2 regions of the Pseudomonas sp. CLCA07 genome follow, and region 2 is predicted to be linked to the other one. Evidence: predicted binding sites of a transcription regulator. Region 2 holds the regulator's gene; the other holds the start of a gene.
What was found. Region 2 encodes sigma-54, which starts transcription at its own class of promoters, with help from an activator protein. Its sites were predicted from a motif close to ANTGGCATNNANNTTGCTNT; they were not measured.

Region 1 (5,633 bases), 3.1 Mb from region 2:
AGGTTGACGCCGCAACGACGTCAACACCTTGGCTCGCGACGCCGGCAGCGGGCCCCAACGGCAGAGTTTTTTTCTGCCAGACCTCGATTGAGGTCTACGCGATGAATACAGTCAACAAGTGAGGGCAACACCCTATGAGAAGACTTAAGCGTGATCCGTTGGAAAGAGCATTTTTGCGCGGATATCAATATGGCGTTGGTGGCAAATCCCGTGAGCTTTGCCCATTTACTCTACCGTCAGTACGCCAAGCCTGGATTAACGGCTGGCGCGAGGGACGCGGCGACAACTGGGACGGTATGACCGGCACTGCGGGAATCCACAGACTCAACGAACTTCACGCCGTCGGCAATTAATTACAGGGCCTAACACTCCGACACGAAAATCTGATGACTGACTGAATTAACCACGCACGTCCCATCCGGACGGCGGGCTTCGGCCCAGGGGCTCCTTCGAGGAGCCCTTTTTTATGCCTGCTCTCTGGCTAAACACAATCCTTTGTTGGAGCCCGGCTTGCCGGCGACAGCGATCTCAAGGACGCCATCGCCGGCAAGCCGGGCTCCTACAGGGGTTTAGCGCAGTGCTGCGATGGCGTCTACCGACTCACGAATCAACGCCGGGCCTTTGTAGATAAAGCCGGAGTAGATCTGCACCAGGCTCGCACCCGCCGCGATTTTCTCGGCCGCGTGTTTGCCTTCGGTGATGCCGCCCACGGCGATGATCGGCAAGCGACCCGCCAGTTCCGCCGCCAGCACTCTTACGGTGTTAGTGCTCTTGTCGCGAACCGGTGCGCCGGACAGGCCACCCGCCTCGTCACCGTATTCCATGCCTTCGACGCCAACGCGGCTCAGGGTGGTGTTGGTGGCGATCACCGCGTCCATCCCGGTTTCAATCAGCGCTTGTGCGACTTGTGCGGTTTCTTCGTCGGTCATGTCCGGCGCGATCTTGATCGCCAGCGGGACATGTTTGCCGTGGCGCAACGCCAGTTCTGCGCGGCGCGTGGCCAGGTCAGCGAGCAACTGCTTGAGCGAATCACCGAATTGCAGGCTGCGCAGGCCCGGGGTGTTGGGCGAACTGACGTTGACCGTCACGTAGCTGGCGTGGGCATAAACCTTGTCCAGGCAGATCAGGTAATCGTCGACCGCGCGCTCAACCGGAGTGTCGAAGTTCTTGCCGATGTTGATGCCCAGCACGCCTTTGTACTTGGCCGCCGCCACGCGGGCCAACAGGTGATCGACGCCAAGGTTATTGAACCCCATGCGGTTGATGATCGCCTCGGCTTCCGGCAGACGGAAAATCCGTGGTTTCGGGTTGCCCGGCTGCGGGCGCGGGGTGATGGTGCCGATTTCGACAAAACCAAAACCCAATTGAGCGAATCCGTCGATGGCCGCGCCGTTCTTGTCCAGACCGGCCGCCAAACCCACCGGGTTCGGGAAATCCAGGCCCATGACCGACACCGGCATTTTCGCCGGGGCCTTGCACAACAAGCCGTTGAGGCCCAAACGCCCGCCCGCGCCGATCAGGTCCAGGGACAGATCGTGGGAGGTTTCCGGGGAAAGTTTGAACAACATCTGACGGGCCAGGGTGTACATGGGCGGGTTTGACTCTGGGCTGAAAAGTGGCGGCAATTATAGCCGGGCATCGGGTTGCAGGCGAGGCGCGCGATGAAATCAGCTTGCGATGGCATATGCCTTGCACCGTCACCGGTATCAGCACTCATGCCAACGGCGCAATGGGTCGCAAGACAAAGGCGTCGTCACTGGGCCTTGCTCTGGCAAGCAGCCCGTGGCGGCGTTTTTTTTAAAAAGGTGCTTATTGATGATTGAAGTTCCAGCCAACCCTCTGGCCTGGGTCAATGGCAGCGATGCCCCGGAAAAGACCGATATCAATCTCGGTTTCATGGCCTTGAGCGACTGCGCCTCGGTCGTAGTCGCCGCGACTCAGGGGTTTGCCCAGCCCTACGGCCTGACCCTGAACCTCAAGCGCCAGTCGTCCTGGGCCAACCTGCGGGACAAACTGGTCAGCGGCGAACTTGACGCCGCCCACAGCCTGTACGGCCTGATTTATGCGGTTCACCTGGGCATCGGCGGCGTGGTCTCGACCGACATGGCCGTGCTGATGGGCCTGAACCAGAACGGCCAGAGCATCAATCTCTCCCACGGTTTGCAGGCCTTGGGCGTGACCAGTCCTGAAGCACTCGGCCGCCACGTGCACCAAACTCGCTCAAAACTCACCTTCGCCCAGACATTTCCCACCGGCACCCACGCCATGTGGCTGTATTACTGGCTGGCGAGTCAGGGCATCCACCCGTTGCAGGATGTCGACAGCGTGGTGGTGCCGCCGCCGCAAATGGTCGCGCACCTGCAAGCCGGACGTATCGATGGTTTTTGCGTGGGTGAGCCGTGGTCCGCCAGCGCGGTGCAGCAGAATCTCGGCTTTACCCTGGCGACGTCTCAGACCATTTGGCCCGATCACCCGGAAAAAGTCCTCGGCTGCACTCGTGCGTTTGTCGAGCAATACCCCAACACCGCGCGAGCCTTGGTGATGGCGATTCTGGAAGCCAGCCGGTTCATCGAGCAAAACCCTGAAAACCGCCGCAGCACCGCACAACTATTGAGCGCGCCCGACTACCTCGACGCGCCCCTCGACTGCATCGAGCCGCGCCTGCTGGGCGATTACGCTGACGGGCTGGGCAATCGCTGGCAGGACCCGCACGCGCTGCGTTTCCATGCCGGCGGCGAGGTCAATGTGCCGTACCTGTCCGACGGTATGTGGTTCATGACTCAGTTCCGGCGCTGGGGATTGTTGCGTGACGATCCGGATTACCTCGACGTGGCCCGTCAGGTTCAGCAACTGGATCTGTACCGTGAGGCCGCCACCGCCGTCGGTGTCGCAGCCAGTGGGCAGCAAATGCGCAGCAGCCAGTTGATCGACGGCAAAGTCTGGGACGGCTCCGATCCGTCCGGCTATGCCCGCAGCTTCAAGTTGCACGCCCTGAGCGACAGCTCGCAACGATTCGCTCACCGCTGACAGGAGACTGCAAACATGCTGCGTATCCTGCTGATCAACGATACCGCGAAGAAAGTCGGCCGCCTCAAAGCCGCCCTGACCGAAGCCGGGTTTGAGGTGATCGATGAGTCGGGTCTGACCATCGACCTGCCCGAACGCGTCGAAATGGTGCGTCCGGACGTGATTCTGATCGATACCGAGTCACCGAGCCGCGATGTGATGGAGCAAGTAGTGCTGGTGACCCGCGACCAACCACGGCCGATCGTCATGTTTACCGATGAACATGACCCCGGCGTGATGCGTCAGGCGATCCAGTCCGGGGTCAGTGCCTACATCGTCGAAGGTATTCACGCACAACGCTTGCAGCCGATTCTCGACGTGGCCATGGCACGGTTTGAAAGTGACCAGGCGTTACGCGCTCAGCTTCATGCCCGCGACCAACAACTGGCCGAACGCAAGCGCATCGAGCTGGCCAAGGGGTTGCTGATGAAGATGAAAAACTGCAATGAGGAAGAGGCCTACACCCTGATGCGCCGCCAGGCCATGAGCCGGCAGCAGAAGCTGATCCAGGTTGCAGAGCAGATCATAGCCATGAGTGAGTTGCTTGGATAACTCGATCATTGTGGCGAGGGGGCTTGCCCCCGTTGGGTGGCGAAGCCGCCCCATGCATTCCCTCAGGCATACCCTGCACACAGGTCTTGCGACGGCTTCGCCGCCGGACGGGGCGATGCGGCGTTCCGACAAGCCCCCTCGCCACAAAAGCAGATTGTTGGCACAGATCTGGCTAAGTAATCACCACAGGTAACCAACGGCGGTTGCCCCACCTACGACAAAGACGTCGCTCACCCCATTTGCCTCTGGCGAATCGGGTGGCGGCGTTTTTTCGTTTTGGCCCCACAGCCCGGGGCCGGTGGTGCGGCCCCTAGGCGCCCCACCTGTTAGCTCATGACTCCTTCTCGAGACTCTTCACAGCTGAGGTGCGCGATGAATTCAAGCTTCTGGAAATCTGGCCATACGCCGACACTGTTTGCGGCCTTCCTCTACTTCGACCTGAGTTTCATGGTCTGGTACCTGCTCGGCCCGTTGGCCGTACAGATCGCCGCCGACCTGCACCTGACCACCCAACAGCGCGGGCTGGTAGTGGCGACGCCAATTCTGGCCGGTGCCGTACTGCGCTTTATCATGGGCATGCTGGCGGATCGTCTGTCGCCAAAAACTGCTGGGCTGATTGGCCAGGTAATCGTTATCTGCGCGCTGTTCGGCGCCTGGAAACTCGGGATTCACAGTTACGAACAAGCGCTGGTCCTTGGCTTGTTCCTTGGCATGGCCGGTGCGTCCTTCGCCGTCGCCCTGCCGCTGGCCTCGCAATGGTATCCGCCGCAACATCAGGGCAAAGCCATGGGCATTGCCGGCGCTGGCAACTCGGGCACGGTGCTCGCCGCGCTGATCGCCCCGGTATTGGCGGCCGCTTTCGGCTGGAGCAACGTGTTCGGCTTCGCCCTGATCCCGCTGATCCTGACCCTGATCGTCTTCGCCTGGCTGGCGAAAAACGCACCTGAGCGACCGAAAGCCAAGTCCATGGCCGACTACTTCAAAGCCCTGGGCGACCGCGACAGCTGGTGGTTCATGTTTTTCTACAGCGTGACCTTCGGCGGCTTCATCGGCCTGGCCAGCGCCCTGCCCGGCTACTTCAACGACCAATACGGCCTGAGCCCGGTCACGGCCGGTTACTACACGGCGGCCTGCGTATTTGGCGGCAGCCTGATGCGTCCATTGGGCGGTGCACTGGCGGACCGTTTCGGCGGTATTCGCACGTTGCTGGCGATGTACACGGTGGCGGCAATCTGTATCTCGGTGGTGGGTTTCAATCTGCCGAGTTCCTACGCGGCACTGGCGCTTTTCGTCTGCACCATGCTCGGGTTGGGCGCAGGTAACGGCGCGGTTTTCCAATTAGTGCCGCAGCGCTTTCGTCGGGAGATCGGTGTGATGACTGGCTTGATCGGCATGGCCGGCGGTATCGGTGGCTTCGCGCTGGCGGCAGGTATGGGCGCGATCAAGCAAAGCACTGGCAGCTATCAACTGGCCTTGTGGTTGTTCGCCAGCCTCGGCGTTCTGGCCTGGTTCGGTCTGCACGGGGTGAAACGTCGCTGGAGAACTACCTGGGGTTCGGCTGCCGTGACGGCAGCTCGGGTCTGAGCCCTCGATGAGCCTGCAACTGAGCTTTGCCCAAGCCAGCGCCACCGGCCCGCGGGAGGAAAATCAGGATGCCCTGCGCCTGGTGACGCCGGCCCCGGCGTTGGCGGTCAGCAAGGGGTACTTGTTCGCCATTGCCGACGGGGTCAGCCAATGCGCCGACGGCGGGCTCGCGGCCCGTTCGACCTTGCAGGCCCTGGCGCTGGACTATTACGCCACCCCGCAAACCTGGGGCGTCGCCCAAGCATTGGACCGCTTGCTGCTGGCGCAAAACCGCTGGTTGCAGGCCAACGGTGGCGGACAACCGTTGCTGACCACCGTCAGTGCTTTGGTCATGCGCGGCAGGCGTTTTACCCTGGCCCATGTAGGAGATTGCAGGGTGTATCGCTGGCACGCGGACCAGTTGCAGCGCGTCAGTGAGGATCATGTCTGGG
Region 2 (5,633 bases):
CGCGCCTTGGGCAGTTCCGCATTCGATGGCGATGGCTTGGCGACTTACGCCAAACCGTTCGTCGAAAAGGGTGAGTTGGTCTCCTACATCCTCGGCACGTACTCCGGGCGCAAGCTCGGCATGCCAAGCACCGCCAACGCCGGCGGCGTGCACAACCTGTTCGTCACCCATGGGGACGAAGATCAGGCCGCGTTGTTGCGCCGTATGGGTCGTGGCTTGTTGGTCACGGAACTGATGGGCCAGGGCCTGAACATGGTTACCGGCGATTACTCCCGAGGTGCGGCGGGTTTCTGGGTCGAGAACGGTGAGATCCAGTTCGCGGTGCAGGAAGTCACCATCGCCGGCAACATGCGTGACATGTTCAAACAGATCGTTGCGGTCGGTAATGACCTGGAGTTGCGCAGCAACATTCGCACGGGGTCGGTGCTGATCGAGCGGATGACAGTGGCGGGTAGCTAACCCTTACCGCTTCAAAAAAAGGCGCGCCACCCAATTGGGTGGCGCGCCTTTTTTATGCGCCTTGCACCGTCCCCTGTGGGGGCGAGTCCATACATAGCAGCTGGCGAAGCCTGACGCAGCCTGCGGCAGCTGCTACAGAGGGCAGTTTTTACTCGCCTTCGTCGAAGAAGTTGTTGATCAACGCCACCAGCGCATCCAGCGCTTCCTGTTCTTGCTCGCCTTCGGTACTCAGGTGGATTGTGGTGCCCTTGCCGGCCGCGAGCATCATCATGGCCATGATGCTTTTACCGTCGACCATCGATTCTGGCGTCCGCCCGGCTCTGATCTGGCATGGATACTGACCCGCCACTCCAACGAATTTTGCAGAAGCGCGAGCATGCAGGCCCAATTTGTTGATGATTTCGATTTCCAGAGCAGGCATCGCGATGTGAATCCTTTAGCTGAGGTCGCGGTGGCGGACCTGGACGTTCTTCAGGGATTGTTGCAGAACCTGGCCCAGACGTTCGGTCAGGTAGACGGAGCGATGATGTCCTCCGGTGCAGCCAATGGCGATGGTGACATAAGCGCGGTTGCTCGCTGCAAAGCGCGGCAGCCACTTGAGCAAATACGATGATATGTCCTGGAACATCTCTTCGACGTCCGGTTGGGCTGCCAGGTACTCGGCCACCGGTTGATCAAGCCCGGACTGAGCGCGCAATTCCGGTTTCCAATAAGGGTTGGGCAAGCAGCGCACGTCGAACACCAGGTCTGCGTCGACCGGCATGCCACGTTTGAATCCAAATGATTCGACCAGGAACGCAGTACCGGCCTCCGGCTGGTTCAACAGGCGCAGCTTGATGGTATCGCGCAGCTGATACAGGTTCAGGTGGGTGGTATTGATTTTGAGATCTGCCAGATCGGCGATCGGCCCCAGCAGATTACTTTCGTCCTCGATTGCCTCGGCCAACGAACGGTTGGCGTTGCTCAGCGGGTGACGACGGCGGGTTTCGGAAAAGCGCTTGAGCAGGGTTTCTACGTCGGCGTCCAGGTACAGCACATCGCACTTGATATGCCGGCTCCGGACTTCATCCAGTAGTTCGGGAAACCGCGAAAGGTGGCTCGGCAAGTTACGCGCATCAATGGACACGGCGACCAGCGGTTGTGCCAGTTCGGTATGAATCAGTGCGCGTTCCGCCAACTCCGGCAGCAGGCCGGCGGGCAGGTTGTCGATGCAGTAGTAGCCATTGTCCTCGAGAACATCGAGGACGGTGCTTTTACCTGAGCCGGAGCGGCCGCTGACGATGATCAAGCGCATGATTACTGACCGTTTTGCTCGTCCAGGACAACCTGATACAAGGCTTCGTTGCTCGGGGCGCTGCGAAGACGATCACGGACTTCCTTGCGATCGAGCATGCTGGCGATCTGGCGGAGCAGTTCCAGGTGCGCATCGGTAGCCGCTTGCGGGACCAGCAGTACAAACAGCAGGTCAACCGGGGCGCCGTCGATGGCGTCGAAATCAATGGGAGCGTCAAGGTGCATCAAGGCGCTGATGGGTGACTCGCAGCCCTTCAGGCGACAGTGGGGGATGGCGATGCCGTTGCCAAAACCGGTCGAGCCGAGTTTTTCACGGGCAATCAATGCCTCGAAGACATCTTGCATCTCCAGATCCGGCACTTCCCGGGCGATCAGGTTGGCAATTTGCTCGAGGGCTTTCTTTTTACTGCCGCCCGGCACGTTCACGAGGGAACGGCCGGGGGTCAGGATGTTTTCAAGTCGGATCATGGGTTGGGAGTGTTAACGACCGGTCGCACCCTGGAGGAGGCTCTGGGTCTTTTCCTTATGCTTTTTGAGTTGTTTATCCAGCTTGTCGGTCAGTGCGTCGATCGCCGCGTACATATCGGTATGTTCCGCGTTTGCGACCACTTCATTGCCGGGAATATGCAGGGTGGCTTCGATTTTCTGCTTCAGCTTCTCGACCGTCATCGTGACCTGCACGTTGGTGATCTTGTCGAAATGCCGCTCTAATCGTTCGAGTTTTTCGCCGATGTAGGTGCGAAGAGGTTCGGTCACTTCCAGTTGGTGTCCACTGATGTTGACTTGCATACAGCTTCTCCTTCGTTGCCAGTGCATAAAGCGGTAGATCAAATGATCTACCACTGGAACGCTGTGGCGTGGCTCTACATCAACCGCTTGCGTTCGCTCGAAGGCGCGATCCCGAGGGACTCGCGGTACTTGGCGACGGTGCGGCGAGCCACCTGAATGCCTTGTGCCTCCAGTAAACCAGCGATCTTGCTGTCACTCAACGGCTTTTTCTGATTTTCCGCGGCAACCAGCTTTTTGATGATCGCGCGGATCGCTGTGGACGAGCATTCACCGCCTTCGGAGGTGCTGACGTGGCTGGAGAAAAAGTATTTCAGCTCATAAATACCCCGTGGGGTATGCATGAATTTTTGCGTGGTCACCCGTGAAATCGTCGACTCGTGCATGCCCACGGCTTCGGCAATGTCATGCAGGACCAGTGGTTTCATGGCTTCGTCGCCGTATTCCAGGAAGCCGCGCTGATGCTCGACGATCTGGGTGGCGACTTTCATCAGTGTTTCGTTACGGCTTTGCAGGCTCTTGATGAACCAGCGGGCCTCTTGCAACTGATTGCGCATGAAGGTGTTGTCGGCGCTGGTGTCGGCGCGACGGACAAATCCGGCGTATTGGGCGTTGACCCGCAGTCGTGGCACTGATTCCTGATTCAGTTCCACCAGCCAGCGTTCGTTGTCCTTGCGCACGATAACGTCGGGAACGACGTATTCGGCTTCGCTGGATTCGATCTGCGAGCCGGGGCGCGGGTTGAGGCTCTGGACCAGTTCGATGACCTGGCGCAGTTCGTCTTCCTTGAGCTTCATCCGGCGCATCAGCTGGGAGTAGTCGCGGCTGCCGAGCAGATCGATGTAGTCGCTGACCAGGCGCTTGGCTTCGGCGAGCCAAGGCGTATTGGCTGGCAATTGGCGCAATTGCAGCAGCAGGCATTCGCCCAGGTTACGAGCGCCGATACCGGCCGGCTCGAATTGCTGGATGCGGTGCAGGACGGCTTCGATTTCGTCCAGTTCGATGTCCAGTTCCGGATCGAAGGCTTCGAGGATTTCCTCGAGAGTTTCATCCAGATAGCCCTGATTGTTGATGCAGTCGATCAGAGTCACGGCGATCAGGCGATCGGTGTCGGACATCGGTGCCAGGTTCAGTTGCCACAACAGGTGGCTTTGCAGGCTCTCGCCGGCCGATGTGCGAGTAGTGAAATCCCATTCGTCGTCATCGTTGCTCGGCAGGCTGCTGGCGCTGGTCTGGTAAACGTCTTCCCATGCGGTATCGACCGGCAGTTCATTGGGAATGCGCTCGTTCCAGTCGCCTTCCTCGAGGTTGTCCACCGTGGGGGCGGTTTCCTGGTAGGAGGGTTCCTGAATGTCGGCGTTGGGTTGCTGCTCGGCTTTGTCGGCCAAGGGGTCGACGTTGTCGAAGTCGTCGCCCTCTTCCTGGCGTTCGAGCATCGGATTGGACTCCAGGGCCTCCTGGATTTCCTGTTGCAGGTCCAGGGTCGACAATTGGAGCAGGCGGATGGCCTGTTGCAGCTGCGGTGTCATCGTCAGCTGCTGGCCCATTCTCAAGACTAGCGATGGTTTCATGGCAGGGGCTTAACACCTTATTTCGCCGGCGCACATGCGCCATCCACTACAGGGCGCCGGAGCGCCAAACATAAGCAAATTATATGCCTGAAACTGAAGTGTTTGCCTAGAGCGCTGTAACAATAAAAACCTGTTGATTTTTACTGTGATAAGCGCTCAGTCGACTAGCCAGACACCTCAACGCTTACAGGCGGAACTCATGGCCCAGATAGACTTCTTTAACCAGGTCGTTGGCCAGGATAGTGGCGGCATCGCCTTCGGCGATCAGCTGGCCATCGTTGACGATGTAGGCGGTTTCGCAGATATCCAGGGTTTCACGGACGTTGTGGTCAGTGATCAGCACGCCAATGCCCTTGGCCTTGAGATGGTAGATGATCTGTTTGATGTCGCCGACCGAAATCGGGTCCACGCCGGCGAAGGGTTCGTCGAGCAGGATGAATTTCGGGTTGGTAGCCAATGCTCGGGCGATTTCCACGCGGCGGCGTTCACCGCCCGACAGGCTCATGCCGAGGTTGTCGCGGATGTGGCTGATGTGGAATTCCTGCAGCAGGCTTTCCAGCTCTTTGCGACGTCCGGCCTTGTCGAGTTCCTTGCGCGTCTCGAGGATCGCCATGATGTTGTCGGCGACCGAGAGTTTGCGGAAGATCGACGCTTCTTGCGGCAGATAGCCGATACCGGCCTTTGCACGACCGTGCATTGGCTGGTGGCTGACGTCCAGATCGTCGATCAGCACACGGCCCTGATCGGCCTGCACCAGGCCGACAATCATGTAGAAGCAGGTGGTCTTGCCGGCGCCGTTGGGACCCAGCAGGCCGACGATTTGACCGCTGTCAATCGACAGGCTGACGTCACGCACGACCTGGCGGCTCTTGTAGCTCTTGGCCAGATGCTGAGCTTTCAGAGTTGCCATTACGGGGCCTTTTGCTCGTCGGTTTTCTTCTTCGGCTGGATCACCATGTCGATACGCGGACGCGACTCGGTCACCTTGCTGCCGGTAGCGCGACCGGCGCTGGCAAGCTTTTTCTCGGTGTCGTAGACGATTTTCTCGCCTTGGGTGATGTTGTTGTCCTTGTCGATAACCTTGGCCTTGTCGATCAGTACTACGCGATTTTGCGTGGCGTGGTACTGGATGGTCACACCCCAGCCCTGGACAGGCTTGGGGTCGCCTTCAGTTTGCAGTTGCTCGAAGTAGGCCAGATTGCCCACCGAGGTCACCACGTCAATGTCGCCAGTCGGGGTGCGGGTCATGGTCACTTTATTGCCGGTAACCTTCATCGAGCCCTGGGTGATGATCACGTCGCCCGTATAAGTAGCAACGCCGTTCTTGTCGTCCAGCTGGGCGTCGTCGGCTTGTATGCGGATAGGCTGCGCTTGATCGTTCGGCAGAGCCCAGGCGCTCACGCTTCCCAGTGCTGCGCCCAGACTGAGCAAAATAGGGAGGGTTTTAACGAGCCTCATACTGTCCTCTTACGTTAGATAGCAGGTGTATCCTGCTTTCTTTCAAGTACGCTTTCATTCCGATGC

Region 1: a site for sigma-54 is predicted at 1,677-1,696, ahead of ACWGZX_RS04745 (CmpA/NrtA family ABC transporter substrate-binding protein). Genes of this name have one in related genera too.

Annotation. Positions count from the first base shown of each region.
Region 1 is NZ_CM132131.1:1,039,616-1,045,248, forward strand. Features, by position in the region: gene rmf (ribosome modulation factor) at 135-353, shown strand; gene ACWGZX_RS04740 (quinone-dependent dihydroorotate dehydrogenase) at 570-1,589, opposite strand; gene ACWGZX_RS04745 (CmpA/NrtA family ABC transporter substrate-binding protein) at 1,816-3,027, shown strand; gene ACWGZX_RS04750 (ANTAR domain-containing response regulator) at 3,043-3,618, shown strand; gene ACWGZX_RS04755 (nitrate/nitrite transporter) at 3,991-5,202, shown strand; gene ACWGZX_RS04760 (protein kinase domain-containing protein) at 5,210-5,633, shown strand, end outside.
Region 2 is NZ_CM132131.1:4,101,840-4,107,472, forward strand. Features, by position in the region: gene pmbA (metalloprotease PmbA) at 1-459, shown strand, start outside; gene ACWGZX_RS18765 (HPr family phosphocarrier protein) at 608-880, opposite strand; gene rapZ (RNase adapter RapZ) at 896-1,753, opposite strand; gene ptsN (PTS IIA-like nitrogen regulatory protein PtsN) at 1,756-2,220, opposite strand; gene hpf (ribosome hibernation-promoting factor, HPF/YfiA family) at 2,233-2,541, opposite strand; gene ACWGZX_RS18785 (RNA polymerase factor sigma-54) at 2,616-4,109, opposite strand; gene lptB (LPS export ABC transporter ATP-binding protein) at 4,294-5,019, opposite strand; gene lptA (lipopolysaccharide transport periplasmic protein LptA) at 5,019-5,567, opposite strand; gene lptC (LPS export ABC transporter periplasmic protein LptC) at 5,554-5,633, opposite strand, start outside.